Regions from separate parts of the Cupriavidus sp. 96C5-1 genome, predicted to be linked through region 2. Evidence: predicted binding sites of a transcription regulator. Region 2 holds the regulator's gene; each other region holds the start of a gene.
The links. The regulator FliA, encoded in region 2, starts transcription of late flagellar genes. The targets are predictions, from matches to a motif close to CTAAAGTTTNNNNNNNNNNNGCCGNTA.
Positions count from the first base shown of each region.

Region 1 (4,199 bases), on a different contig from region 2:
CGGCGGCGTCGACGACGAGGGCCAGCCACTGGGCGACGGTTCGCCGCGCTCGCGCATGCTCAGCGTCTCGGTGTCGATTCCGCTACCGCTGTCGCGGCTACAGCGCGGCGAGCTGATCCAGGCCGATGCGCTGGTCACGCAGGCGATGCTGGGACTGCGCGAGGCTGAGCTGAAGACGGAGGTCGACGTGCGCAACGCGCTTACCAGGTTCGAGGCCGCACGGGACAACCTGCAGCGCTATCGCGACTCGGTGATCGCCGACGCGGACCGCGTGCTCGACGGCATGCGCCAGTCGTACCGCCATGGCTCGGCTTCGCTGCTGGAATTGCTCGACGCGCAACGCACGGCGGACGGAACCTACCTGGACTATCTCCAGGCCCAGGCCGACCTGGCGGCGGCAACGGTGGAACTGCAACTATCCACCGGCCGACGGCCATCGCTCTGATTGCCTTGCCAGTGGCTGGTGTTCTGACGCTGCAGTGCTTGCGCGGTGACGGATACGGTTACTCATTCGTAGCGCATTCCACAAGGAGAGCGGGCACAGGGGCGACGCTTCGCGTCGCGCGCTATCCCTCCCCGGCCTGAAGGCCGAGGTTTCTCGCGCAAACTGATGAAAACAGTCAACCAGGGACCGTTCCAGCGCTGGCGTCTGTATCGCCTTAGCGTCATCATCCGGCTCGAGGACCTGGCCGACGCGCGCCAAGCCATGCGTTGCGCCACCAGCGACTGCGGCCAGTACCCGGTCAATGAGCAGCAAATGCCCCTAGGCGTGCCGCCGTGCAAGTGCATGCTCAGCTTCGAGCTCCGGATGCAGCAGAGGAGAGCGCCGCAGCTCCTGGCGGCGCTGGAGCGCGCCTTGGCGGCCATTCCGATCGTGTTGCTGCGCATCGAAGTCATGGGCAGCCATGCGGAGAGAACCCAGCCCGGTCGCTTGCACGCGGTGCGCGCACGGGCGACCGGCGTGGCTATCGCGGCAGCCTGCGACCCGTCCGCGGACGACACCGGGCCGCAGGCCAGCGCACCCGCTCCCGTGCCAGCCTTGTCGGGCTGAGCCGCGCCCCGGGTGCCCGCTGCCTATTGCGATCGGCTGAAGCTCGAAGGCACCACGGTGCAGTTGGAGTTCGCCGCGCCGGCGATCGTGCCGGCGCGGCGAACACTATCAGGCCGTGACGTCGATGTTCTGGCCAAGGTGGGGAGGATTGCTGGCGGGGACGCTGGCTTGCGGCATCGAGCCCAGCAGGGCGGCTACATTCTGTGCCTGCAGGTCAAGCGACTTGCGCAGCATCATCACGGGTACCTGATTGGTACCAGCATTGCTCGCGGCGCTGACGATCGAAGCATCCATGGGGGTCCTTTAAGTTGAGTCAGACGGTTGGTGTAAGGCGTCGAGATAAGGATGCAGTCAAGATCAAGATCTGACGACAGCCGGAAGCCGGCAACCTCCCTGGCGGTGCCTGGTCGGCTCTGCCCCGCACTGCATCCCCGCAGTCACGCGGCGCTTCCAGCATCCTGGATTGACGGCCATTTTTCGCAAAGCTTTAGCCCCGCGGATGGAATGCCGCGACACCCAGGCGGCGTCCGGAGCGCCCGTGATTGGCCATTCTCCACGCCCGCCGCGGCCCGATCGCGCTGATCGGGATCGTCTCCAGCAGCTTGCTCACTACGCCATTTCGTTCTATTAGTTAGAACCTGGTTCCAAACAAGTCCAGAAGCAGGGCGATTTCCGTCCCGGGGGTTCCCTGAATGCATCCGTGCGATGCGATGCTTGCGCCTTCGTGCGCTACAGCACGCAAATGACGAGATGAATTTGCCATTGGCAGCAATGTGGGTGTTCGGCCGCCAGGCGCCACCTGCGTTACCATGTCTGCGTCTGTTTTCGCGTTGCGCCTGCCTTTGCGCGGCCTCATGACGCTTGCCCGGGTCATCGGCCCTGCGTCACCGCGGCTGCGGCCTGCGCATTGCTGTCCTCTTCGCGCCATTGCGCCATCGTTGCCATCGTTGCCATCACCGACTCGCCATGACCTCAGCTCTACTGCTTGAAAACATCCATGACACCGCCGTCGAGCGCTTCAAGGAAGCCCACGTCACCGTGGAGCGCCGCACCGGCGCGCTCGCCGGCGATGAACTGCACAACGCGCCGCAGGGCCACCAGATTCTCGGCATCCGCTCGGCCACGCACCTGGGCGCCGCCGAAATCGAGGCGGCCCGCCACCTGGTGGCCATCGGCTGCTTCTGCATCGGCACCTCGCAGGTAGACCTGGACGCCGCGGCCCGTGCGGGCATGCCGGTGTTCAATGCGCCGTTCTCGAATACGCGCTCGGTGGCGGAACTGGTGATCGCCGAGGCGATCCTGCTGCTGCGCCGGGTTCCGGAGAAGAACACGATGGCGCATGCCGGCAAGTGGGCAAAGGGTGCGACCGGATCCTTCGAGGCGCGCGGCAAGACCATTGCCATCATCGGCTACGGCAATATCGGCTCGCAGGTTGGCGTGCTGGCCGAGGCCATGGGCATGCGCGTGGTGTACTACGATGTGCAGGCCAGGCTGTCCCTGGGTTCGGCGCGCGCGGCGCGCTCGCTGGTGGATGCGGTATCGCAGGCGGATATCGTGACGCTGCACGTGCCGGCTACCGCGCAGACCAAGAAGATGATCGATGCCGACGTGCTCAGCCAGTTCCGGCGCGGCGCGATCCTGATCAATGCCTCGCGCGGCACGGTGGTGGATATCGACGCGCTGCGCGCGGCGTGCGACGCGAACCATATCGCCGGGCTGGCGATCGACGTCTTCCCCGAAGAACCCAAGACCAACGCGGACCGCTTTACCAGCCCGCTGCAGGGTGTGCCCAACGCCATCCTGACACCGCATATCGGCGGCAGCACGGAAGAGGCGCAGGAGAATATCGGCACCGAGGTCGCAACCAAGCTGATTGCCTTCCTCAGGACGGGCGACACCATCGGCGCGGTCAACTTCCCCGAGGTCAGCCCGGGCCCGCTGACCTCGCCCGCGCGGCTGCTGAACGTGCACGGCAACGCGCCGGGCGCGCTCGCCACGCTCAATACGCTGCTGGCGCACGACGGCGTCAACATCGTGGCGCAGCACCTGCAAACCCGCGGCCAGACCGGCTACGTGGTCACCGATCTGGACCGCGTGCCGTCGCCGGCGCTGATTGCCGCGCTGGATGCGGAAACGGCCTTTATCCGCTGCCGCACGCTGTTGAATCCGCTCGCCTGAACGAAACGCCGCGGCGCCGGCCGCGGCAACAACGGCAGCGGCGCCCGGCCGCTGCCGTCAGCTCACCCGGAAATGCTCCACCGACTGGCCCGCGTTCACCGCACGCAGCAGCCACGCGGGCATGGGGCCCTCGCCATCCCAGACCTGCCCTTCGGCATTGCGATAGCGGCGCGCTGGTGCAGGCGCTGGTGCAGGCGCTGGCACCGGCGCCGCTTCGGAAGCCGCCACCACCGGCTCGGACACCTTTGCTGCTGCCTGCGCAGGCATGGGCTTCACTGCATGCGCTTTATGCGCGGGCACGGACATGGTGACCCGCGCCGGCGCTACCGGCCCGGTTGACGCAGGTGCGGTCGTCGGCGTGACAGCCGGCGTCACTGCGGACATCACGCTGGGCGTTGCTGCGGGCGTCATTGCCGGCGCGGCCAGAGGCACCGCCGACAGCGCTGCCGCTGCAGGCGTCGCTGCCGGTGTTACCGCCGGCGCTGGCATCCGCTCGGGAACACGTTTCCGCCCTTCCCCTTTCCTTGACGGCACGGGCGCCACCGCCGGTGGCGCCGTGACCGGCGCCGCCGGCAAAAGCGCCGCTGCCTGCGCCGGCGCCTGCGTGGGCGTCGATGTGGATCCGGCTGCGACGGGAGGCGATGCCGTGGCGGCAATCGCTGCCGCCACGCGGGCAAAGCAGCCTGCCGCCTCTAGCTCGTCCATGGAAATGCCGAGTCGCTCCATCTGGACACGAATCCACACGATAGCAGCGACTTTCTTGACGTCGGCGGGAACTGAAGAACGCATGGCGGAAGACACAATAAATGCAGATAGGAGAAACGGCGCCCGGCCTTGGATGCGGCTTGCGCCGCACACCGGTCATATTGAAGATCGCACATGATAGCCGAGCGCGGCCCGGGCCTCCGCGCAGTCTCCAATTTACCCCGCTCTTGCGCCCGTCCGCATGGCCGGAAACCGCCTCCAGACA
Region 1 is NZ_JBYOJU010000026.1:72,927-77,125, forward strand. Features, by position in the region: gene AC3FOF_RS25430 (TolC family protein) at 1-445, shown strand, start outside; gene AC3FOF_RS25435 (hypothetical protein) at 611-1,051, shown strand; gene AC3FOF_RS25440 (YjfB family protein) at 1,160-1,345, opposite strand; gene serA (phosphoglycerate dehydrogenase) at 2,018-3,229, shown strand; gene AC3FOF_RS25450 (H-NS family nucleoid-associated regulatory protein) at 3,287-3,496, opposite strand; gene AC3FOF_RS25455 (hypothetical protein) at 3,534-4,112, shown strand.
Region 1: the regulator FliA is predicted to act here: its motif matches at 1,516-1,542, upstream of AC3FOF_RS25440 (YjfB family protein).

Region 2 (4,199 bases):
GTGCCATCCGCATTGGCAATGCCGTTCGCGCCGGTAGCGTCAGCAGTTCATTAGAACTGACGCGCCCACCACGAATCCGCAACGTCCCCAAGCCCGACACGCCAGCCCCCCTGCAAGGGGTCGCTTTCTTTTGGTTACTTTTCTTTACGAGTAAAGAAAAGTGACACCTCCATGTGCCCATGAGCCCGACACCACTCCGCCTTTAGGCCCTGCAGACCTGAATCAGGTCCCTACAAACGCAAAAGGACCCTCCAGGCGCCAAGAAAGCATCCATCAGCCCCCCCCAAAAACCACTATCGAAAATTCACCGTCACCTGATTCGCCTGCCCCAGCAACACCGGCGTCAACGCCCCCCGCCCCGGCACCTGAAAAGCAAAAACAAACCCCTTCGTAGCATCGTCGCCGCGAAAGGCCTCGGTAAGCCCCTCCGCCCCTGCCAGCAGCACGCAGCGCTGCGCATTGCAGAGATAGGCCTGCAGTTCCCGCGGCGGCGACGGATTGAAGCTGTAGCGCCACCGCACCGTCGTGATCTCGCCTTGCGACTGTGGCAGGTAGCCAGTCGGCGCGATCGGCGTGGATACCGCACGCGCCCCTTTGCCATACAGCGCGGGGCCGCCCACGGAGGCGGTCCAGGAATGGAGCGCGGACACATCCGGCGCCGCCCACGCCTGGCAGCAGGCATAGGCCAGGACCGCTGCGGCGGCGCAATGGCGGCGCAAAGTCATAGCAGGCCGCGCAGCTGCGAGCGCAGGCGCGTGATGGCCTGGCTGCGGATCTGGCAGACCCGCGATTCCGTCACCTCCAGCACGGCGCCGATTTCACGCAGGTTGAGTTCCTGGTCATAGCACAGCGACAGCACCAGTTTCTCGCGCTCGGGCAGGCGTTCGATGGCGCGGATGAGTGCTTCGCGCATGCCGCTTTCCATCAGCACGGTGAGCGGATTGCCATCGTCGCTGACGCTCAGGTGCCGGTCGAGGAAATCCTCCTCGCCGGAGCGTTCGAAGTCCTCGTAGTGCAACAACTGGCAACCGTAGACCTCGTTGAGCAGTGTCTGGTACTCGTCGAGCGGCAGGTCCAGCTCCTGTGCCACCTCGGAGTCCAGTGGCGCGCGGCCCAGCGTCTGCTCCAGGCCGCGTATGGTGCGCTCGATGCGCCGCGTGAACTGCCGCAGGCTGCGCGATTGCCAGTCGTTGGCGCGTACCTCGTCGAGCATGGCGCCGCGGATGCGCTGGCTGGCGTAGGTCTCGAAGCGTGCACCATGGGTGTCTTCGTAGCGCTTGGCGGCGTCGAGCAGGCCGATCATGCCGGCCTGGATCAGGTCGTCGAGCTGGACGCTGGCGGGCAGCTTGGCCGCCAGTTGCAGAGCGATGCGACGCACCAGGGATGCATGCGCGGTCACGGTATCGGTCTGTTCGAGCTTTCCCTGAATCGTGTACATAATGGAATTCTCGTGAGTCCTGGCTTGGCTTGCCGGCCCCGGCGCTAGGCCAGGGCCGTGGCTGACGGCGCCGTCGGCGCCGTCAGGGTTGAACGGGAACCGGTGGCCAATGGCCAGGCCGCAATGCTCAATGCAATGCGGCGCAGCGCGGCGGTGGCGGGTGCGGCGGGAAAGGCCTCGACCACGCAGCGGCCCAGCGCGGCGCTGCGCCCGACCAGCGGGTCGGACGGCAGGCTGCCGGCGGGGCTCGCGTCGACGCCGAGATACTGGCTGGCGGTGCGCGCCAGGTTACCCAGCACGGCGCCGGCGGCGGACTCGCTGGCGGCGGCGTTGATCACCAGGTGGAAGCGGCGGCAGGCATACAGGTGGTTCATCCGCTTGATCGCGGCGTAAGCGGCCTTGATCGAGTCCGGCTCCGCGCGCAGCACCACGACAAGGTTGTGCGCCGTGCCGGCAAACTGCGACAGGCCACCGTCCGCCTCACTGCGGGCATCGCTCACCACGGTGCGAAAGGCGCTCAGCGCCTGCGGGTCGCCGCTGGCTTGCGGGCTGCCGGGCAGTACCGCGATAGCCCCGGCAGGGCGCTTGCCCAGCGCCGCTTCCAGCGTCAGCGCGCCACCCAGCACGGCGGCCAGGGTGCCCTCCGGGCTCGCGCCGGCCAGCCGGGTGGCGCGCGCGCCGAAGCGATCCTCATCGATGAGCAGCACGCGCTCGCCTTGCAAGGCAAGCGCGTTGGCCAGGCCCAGCGCTACCGTGGTGGCGCCGGCGCCGGCATCGCTCGCGACCACCGCGATGCGGCGCGTGGCGCGTGGCGCCAGCATGCGCCGCAGGCTCTCCGCCTGGTCGGAGGCGAGTAGATTCACGGCTTATTCCCCCTGCACCTGCGCCAGCGGCCGGAACGTGCGGCTATGGCTCATGCTCGCTTCGAGCAAGCCACCGGCGTCGTTGGCGCGAGCACTTTCCGGCTGGGTTTCCGGCGCGGCGGGCATGGTGGCGCGATGACCCCGGGCCGGATAGTTCTCCAGCACGTCGAGCAGGGCCAGCAGACGCCCCATGCCCTCCACCAGCACGGCTGCACCCGGCGTCTGGCGGGCCGGCGCACGGCCGGACAGACGCGCGAGGAAGGCCGCGGCCGTGCCCTCGGCTGCCAGTTCCAGCCGCAGCGCGGCCAGGCCCATCTGCAGCGCCAGCAGCCGGGCGCAAGCCTGGACCTCGGCCTGCGCGGACCCGGTGCCGCCGTCTTGCCGCTCTGCGCCCTGGCCAAGATGGTCCAGCGCATGGCGCAGCGTGCGCAGTTGCGCTTCGCCGGCCTCGGCCCAACGGGCCCAGCGGGCCAGCTGCGCGCCTTCGGCCGACAGCGCCGGATCGCACAGCAGGTAATTCACCGCGAGGGTCTGACCGTTCTCGCGATCGACCACGCGCGACACCAGCAAGCCTGCCTCGATGCCTGCCTCGGCAGCGCCGCGCGTGCCGCGGGCCTGACCCTCGAGCACCCGCACGGGGCCCTGGGCGATCCACTGCACGGCATCGCTGCCGCGGTAGTCGATATCCTCTACCGCGTGGAAGGTCAGCGTTTCGGCCAGCGCGTCGAGCTTGGCGGCCGCGCCGCCGCTGGCCACGCGCGTGGTCTTGCGGGCGGCGGCGAACCAGCGCTCGCCAGCTTGCTGCCAGCGCGCCAGCGCGGCGGCACCTGGCATGGCGTCCAGCACATGGACCACGGTACGGGCTGCGGCGATGGCAGCGCACAGGTTAGCGGCATCCGCCTCCCAGCCACCCTGGGCGGCTTGTAGCGAGGGGCCCACCCGGCCCGCCGGCGCGGCGGCAGCGGCCAGCGGCAGGCCGTCGCGATCCGCCAGCCACAAGGTGTGCTGCCAGGGGCGCGGGGCGCGGCGGCCCGCCGCCGGCGTGGCCACCGTGGCGCTCAGCGCCAGCACGAAACGATCGCAATGGCGGCCCAGGTCGCGGCACGCGGCCTCGCGCACCTGCTGCGCCATCAACCGCGGCGAAGGCGTGCTCTCGGCACGCTGCTGCCACAGGGTACGGGCCAGATCGAAGCCATAGCTGCCCGCGTTCAGCCGCTCGACGCAATCGCCCACCGCATTGGCGCTGTCGGTGAGCGAGCGCAGCATGCCATCGGCACCGCCGGAGCCCGCGCCACGGGCGGTGTCGCTGTCGTCCTGCGGCGGCATGGCGCGCCGCGCGGCTTCGGCGTCGGCAAAGACCGAGCCGCGGCGCGGCGTCTGGAAGGCGCGCTCCACCAGAGCCGCGCCGCTGGCGAGCTCGAGGTGCTCGGGCACGCGCTGGCCGGTGGAGGCGTAGTAAACCGGCAGGCGGTGCCGGATCACCACATCGAGCACGGAGCCCAGGTGCGTGGCTTCATCCAGCTTGCTGACAATGCATCCGTCGATACCGCCGTCCGGCGTGGCGTCATGACGATAGGCATGTACCACCTCATTGAGCGTGTCGCCATGGCTGGCGCCGTTGAGCAGGAGGATGCGCTGCACAGGCGCCTGCACGCCGGCCAGCATGGCGATCTGCTCGGACAGGTTGCGGTCGCGCTGGCTCATGCCGACGGTGTCGATGATCACCAGGTGCTTGTCGGTCAGCGCCGCCAGCGCGAAGCGCAGGTCGGCCGCATCCTTGACCGCGTGCACGGGCACGCCAAGGATGTCGCCGTAGATGCGGAGTTGTTCGTGCGCGCCGATACGGAAGGTGTCGGTGGTCAGCAAGGCCAGGCGTTCCGGGCCGTGCTTGAGCACGA
Region 2 is NZ_JBYOJU010000082.1:15,785-19,983, reverse strand. Features, by position in the region: gene AC3FOF_RS43360 (flagellar protein FlhE) at 294-725, opposite strand; gene AC3FOF_RS43355 (RNA polymerase sigma factor FliA) at 722-1,438, opposite strand; gene AC3FOF_RS43350 (MinD/ParA family ATP-binding protein) at 1,483-2,301, opposite strand; gene flhF (flagellar biosynthesis GTPase FlhF) at 2,305-4,199, opposite strand, start outside.

Region 3 (4,199 bases), on a different contig from region 2:
TTGTCGATGGCCCTGACGATACGCAGGACTTCTTTCGATGGGAATTGGCGAATGGTCTCGCCGGTGACCTTGTCCACAACGCTCGTCACCATCCGGTGCGTGGCCTTGTCGATGCTGACGCGTACCTCGAGCGGGGTGGCCTGCAGGGCGTCGTTGAGGCTCTTGAGCGCGCTGTCCAGTTCGGCGCTGCCGGCCGCATGGGATCCGGATCCGTCTGCCGGCTTCGATCCTGCGGCATTCGAATTCGAGCCTGCAGCCGCGGCGGACGTCACCGTCCCGGACACCGGGGAGGTGGGTTGGGAGGCGATGGTCGGCAGCAGCGGTTCGGTCGAACTGATCATGATCTGTCTTTGCAACGGTTGGGCCGGTGCACGAAAGGCTCCGGTCGAAACGCATCCAGAGCGGAGGCCGCTCTGGAAGTATTGCCGGCAAGACGGGCCCGAGGAGGGCCCGTCTTGCTAGGAGACCGCCGTCTGTTGCGCGATTAACGCAGCAGCGACAGCACGCCCTGGTTCGACTGGTTGGCCTGGGCCAGCACGGAGGTACCAGCTTGTTGCAGGATCTGGGCGCGCGACATGTTCGACACTTCGGTCGCGTAGTCAGCGTCCTGGATCCGCGAGCGCGAAGCCGACAGGTTGGTCACCGCCGAACCCAGGTTCGAGATGGCCGAGTTGAAGCGGTTCTGAACCGCACCCAGCGAGCTGCGCAGCTTGTCGACCGTGGCCAGCGCCTTGTCGATCAGGGCCAGCGGGTTGGTGCTGCCCGAGCCGGTGAACTGGGCCGTTGCGGTGGTAGTGCCGGCGGTGCTCAGCTCGATTTGGGTGGCGTCCGTGACCGACGTGGTCGCCGCGCCGCCGTTGGCCTGGGCGCCAGCCTGCGTACCGGCGGACAGCGCGTAGTTGTTGCCGCCTTGGGTGATGAAAGCGACCGCGGCGCCGCTGGTGTCGGCACCGACCTTGACCAGCTGGCCAGCCACGGTGTTGCCGGTGTTGCCGTTGGCGGCATCGCCGATCTTCACTTGCACCTTGTTCAGGGTGACGTTGCCGGTGGCGGCGTCGACCGAAGCGGCGTAGTTGTCGTTGCCGTACTTGACCACGTAGTTGCTGGTGGCGTTGCCGGCGGTATCCAGCACGTTGTTCAGCGTCAGGGAGCTGGTGCTGACGGTCGAGCCGACGACGGCGGACAGCGCGTTGGCGGCCGAGGTCAGGTTGACGGCAACCGGTGCGGCGCCGGTGGAAGCGGCCACCGTGGTGATGGCGGAGCTGGTGCTCAGGGCGTTCTTGGCGACCGTGAAGCCGGTCATGCCCAGGGTCTTCGAGCTGATTTCCTGCAGGCCGATCGAGATGGTCTGGCCGTCTTGCGCGCCAACCTGCACGTTCAGCGGGGTTGCGCTGGAGGACAGCACCTTGACGCCGTTGAAGTCGGTCTGTTGCGAGGTACGGTCGATTTCAGCCAGGCGCTGGGTGATTTCGTCCTGGATCGATTTCAGGTCGCTTGCCGAGTTGCTGCCCGTTGCGGCTTGCACGGCCAGGGTACGGATGGCCTGCAGGTTGTTGTTGACTTCGTTCAGCGCGCCTTCGGTGGTCTGCGCCAGCGAGATGCCGTCGTTGGCATTGCGCTGGGCTTGCGTCAGGCCGTTGATGTTGGCGGTGAAGCGGTTGGCAATGGCCTGGCCGGCAGCGTCATCCTTGGCGCTGTTGATACGCAGGCCCGAGGACAGGCGCTGGATCGCCGTGTTCAGCGACGATTGCGACGAGCTCAGGTTGTTCTGAGTCATCAGGGACAGCGTATTGGTATTGATGGTCATCGACATGGTACAACTCCTATTTTTATCACAGTAGGTAGTTCAATCCGGCTGTTGCCGCAACGCTGGCTGCCTGGTAAAGCAGGGCGAGAAGTGCCACCGTTGTTTGGGTTATCGGTTGGGGCCGGGAAAGATTTAGAGTGATCTTTGCGATGAACCGATACCGGGCTGCAGATAGGAATTGCGATGGAGATGGCCGCGGCCGGCTTGGCAGCCTGCCAGCCGCGGCATGGCCTAGCGGCGCTTGCGCGTGCGCGGGGTATATAAGCTGACGAAATCCGGCGAGCTCTCCGCGCCGGGCACCGACGCGATGGCCTCGGGCGCATGGGCAGGCGTGATCACGGCGATGGCGTGCTTGTAGATGACTTGCGGTAGCGGGTCCTGCGGCGTTTCCGCCAGCAGCACCATATAGCTGTCCGAGGCCACGATCACCCCGTGCAGGCGGATGCCGCTGGCCAGGTGCACCACGACCGGATTGCGGCTGGCAATGTGGGTAGACAGTTGTAGATGCTGCAGCCTCCTGCTTGGTCGATCGATCCTGCTTTCCTTCTTCTTCACAACGTCTCCGGAAGAGCCCGCGCGGGTTCTGGCGGCTGGCGAGGGTCCGGTGACCGGACCCGGGCAATTGGGTAGGTACAGCACTGCTGGGCGCGGGCTGCGGCGTGGCCTGGGCGGGGCGGGAAATGAAACATCCGCTCTCGGTGCTGGCGCTGTGACTGGCTGCCCGGGGCGCGACCGGCCGCGGCGTGGGCCGGACCGGCGGATCCGATGCTGCCCCGCAAACGTTGGCGGTGGGTGCCGCCAGAAGAGAAGGGGAATACTTCAGGGGCGAGGGTAACAAAATTTTACAAATCTGGATGGTTGGGCGGCATGCCGGAATTAGAGGCTTTACTCTAATAATGCACTTGCGTCACAATGTTCATCCACAAGGGATGTGCCATTGCGCCGCAAGTCCCAACGCCACCAGCGCCTGCGTCCCCGTGCGGCACGGGTTTGCAGGCAGCAAGGTGGCCCTGGCCTTTTGGCGAGGTGCCTTCCATGTCGAACATTCGTCACTTGCGTGGCATTTTCGGCATTTTTTCTATCAGAGATATCCCTGATAGAAATTGGATTTACACCTCATGTAAGCGCGGTTTATATTCGCTATGGAGCCTTTCGGCTCTTCGCAGTCCTGGAAAGCCTACGAGCACCCCGCGCGTGGGCTTCTTTTTTTTGCGCCACTTGTTTTGTTTGTGCGCCTCCGGCGACAAGCGCCGATGACGGCACTTCGGAGTGCCTGAGTGTCATTAGACGACAGGTCGCGCTTCGTCAATCCCTCGAATTGCCGGGCTTTTTGCCCCTATATCTCCTTTCTTTTTCGCATTTTCCCTTTTATTTGGCGAAATCGCCGCGCATTCCTCAAGCTTGCCCCCTTGCTGCCGTTAAGCCCGCGGTGCGGTGTCGAGCCGGAAGTGTGTCCGGAGCGGGAAAAAAGCGCTCGCGATGAAAGCAAAAGGAGCCGGAAAACATGCGTTGGTTGCGAAACTTTGGCATTGGGGCGCGCCTGACGATGGCGTTTGCGGTAGTGGCATTGCTGCTCGTTGCCGTTGCCGTGTTGGGCATGACGTCCCTGCGCACCATGAACGAATCGATGCGCATCACGGTGCAAGGGCGGCTGTTCAAGGTGCTGGACATCGAACGCGTCAAGCAGGACGCGTTGTCGATCGGCATCCTGGTGCGCGATGCCACCCTGAATGAGGATCCCGTTGCGGTAAGGCGCAATGCCGAGCAGATTCTCGCGCTGCGCCAGGATATGGGCGCCACGCTGGACGAACTGGGCAAGTGGCTTTCCACCTCGGCCAAGCCGGAAGTCCAGGAAACCTATCGCCGCCTGGCCGAGGCGCGCCAGGGCTATAACGGTCAGCTCGACATGGTGCTGCGGCAGTTGCAGGGCAACGAGTTCGACGGCGCCCGCAGCGCGCTGGTGTCCACCTTGTCGGCGGCCCAGGCACCTTATTTCGACAAGCTCGGCGAGTTGGCCGAGACCGGGCGCAAGGTGGCCCTGGCCGCGGTGCAAGAGGCGAATGCCAGTTATGAGATGGCCCGCAACCTGCTGCTGGGCCTGGCCGTGGTGGCAGTGGCCCTGGCCGCTGCCCTCGGCATCGGCATTACGCGCTCGATCACGCGTCCCGCGCGCCATGCGCTGGAAGCGGCACAGGCACTGGCGCAAGGCAACCTGACTTATGCCATCGAGGCGCGCAGCGACGACGAGATGGGCAGCATGCTGGGTGCGCTGGAGCGTGCTTTTGGCCAGCTGGCTGCGCTGGTGCATGGTATCCAGGGCGCGTCGCGCTCGATTGACGGCGCCACCCGTGAAATCGCCAGCGGCAATACCGATCTTTCCCAACGCACCGAA
Region 3 is NZ_JBYOJU010000006.1:169,424-173,622, forward strand. Features, by position in the region: gene AC3FOF_RS10480 (flagellar protein FlaG) at 1-341, opposite strand, end outside; gene AC3FOF_RS10485 (FliC/FljB family flagellin) at 485-1,813, opposite strand; gene AC3FOF_RS10490 (RNA chaperone Hfq) at 2,039-2,362, opposite strand; gene AC3FOF_RS10495 (methyl-accepting chemotaxis protein) at 3,312-4,199, shown strand, end outside.
Region 3: the regulator FliA is predicted to act here: its motif matches at 1,917-1,943, upstream of AC3FOF_RS10485 (FliC/FljB family flagellin).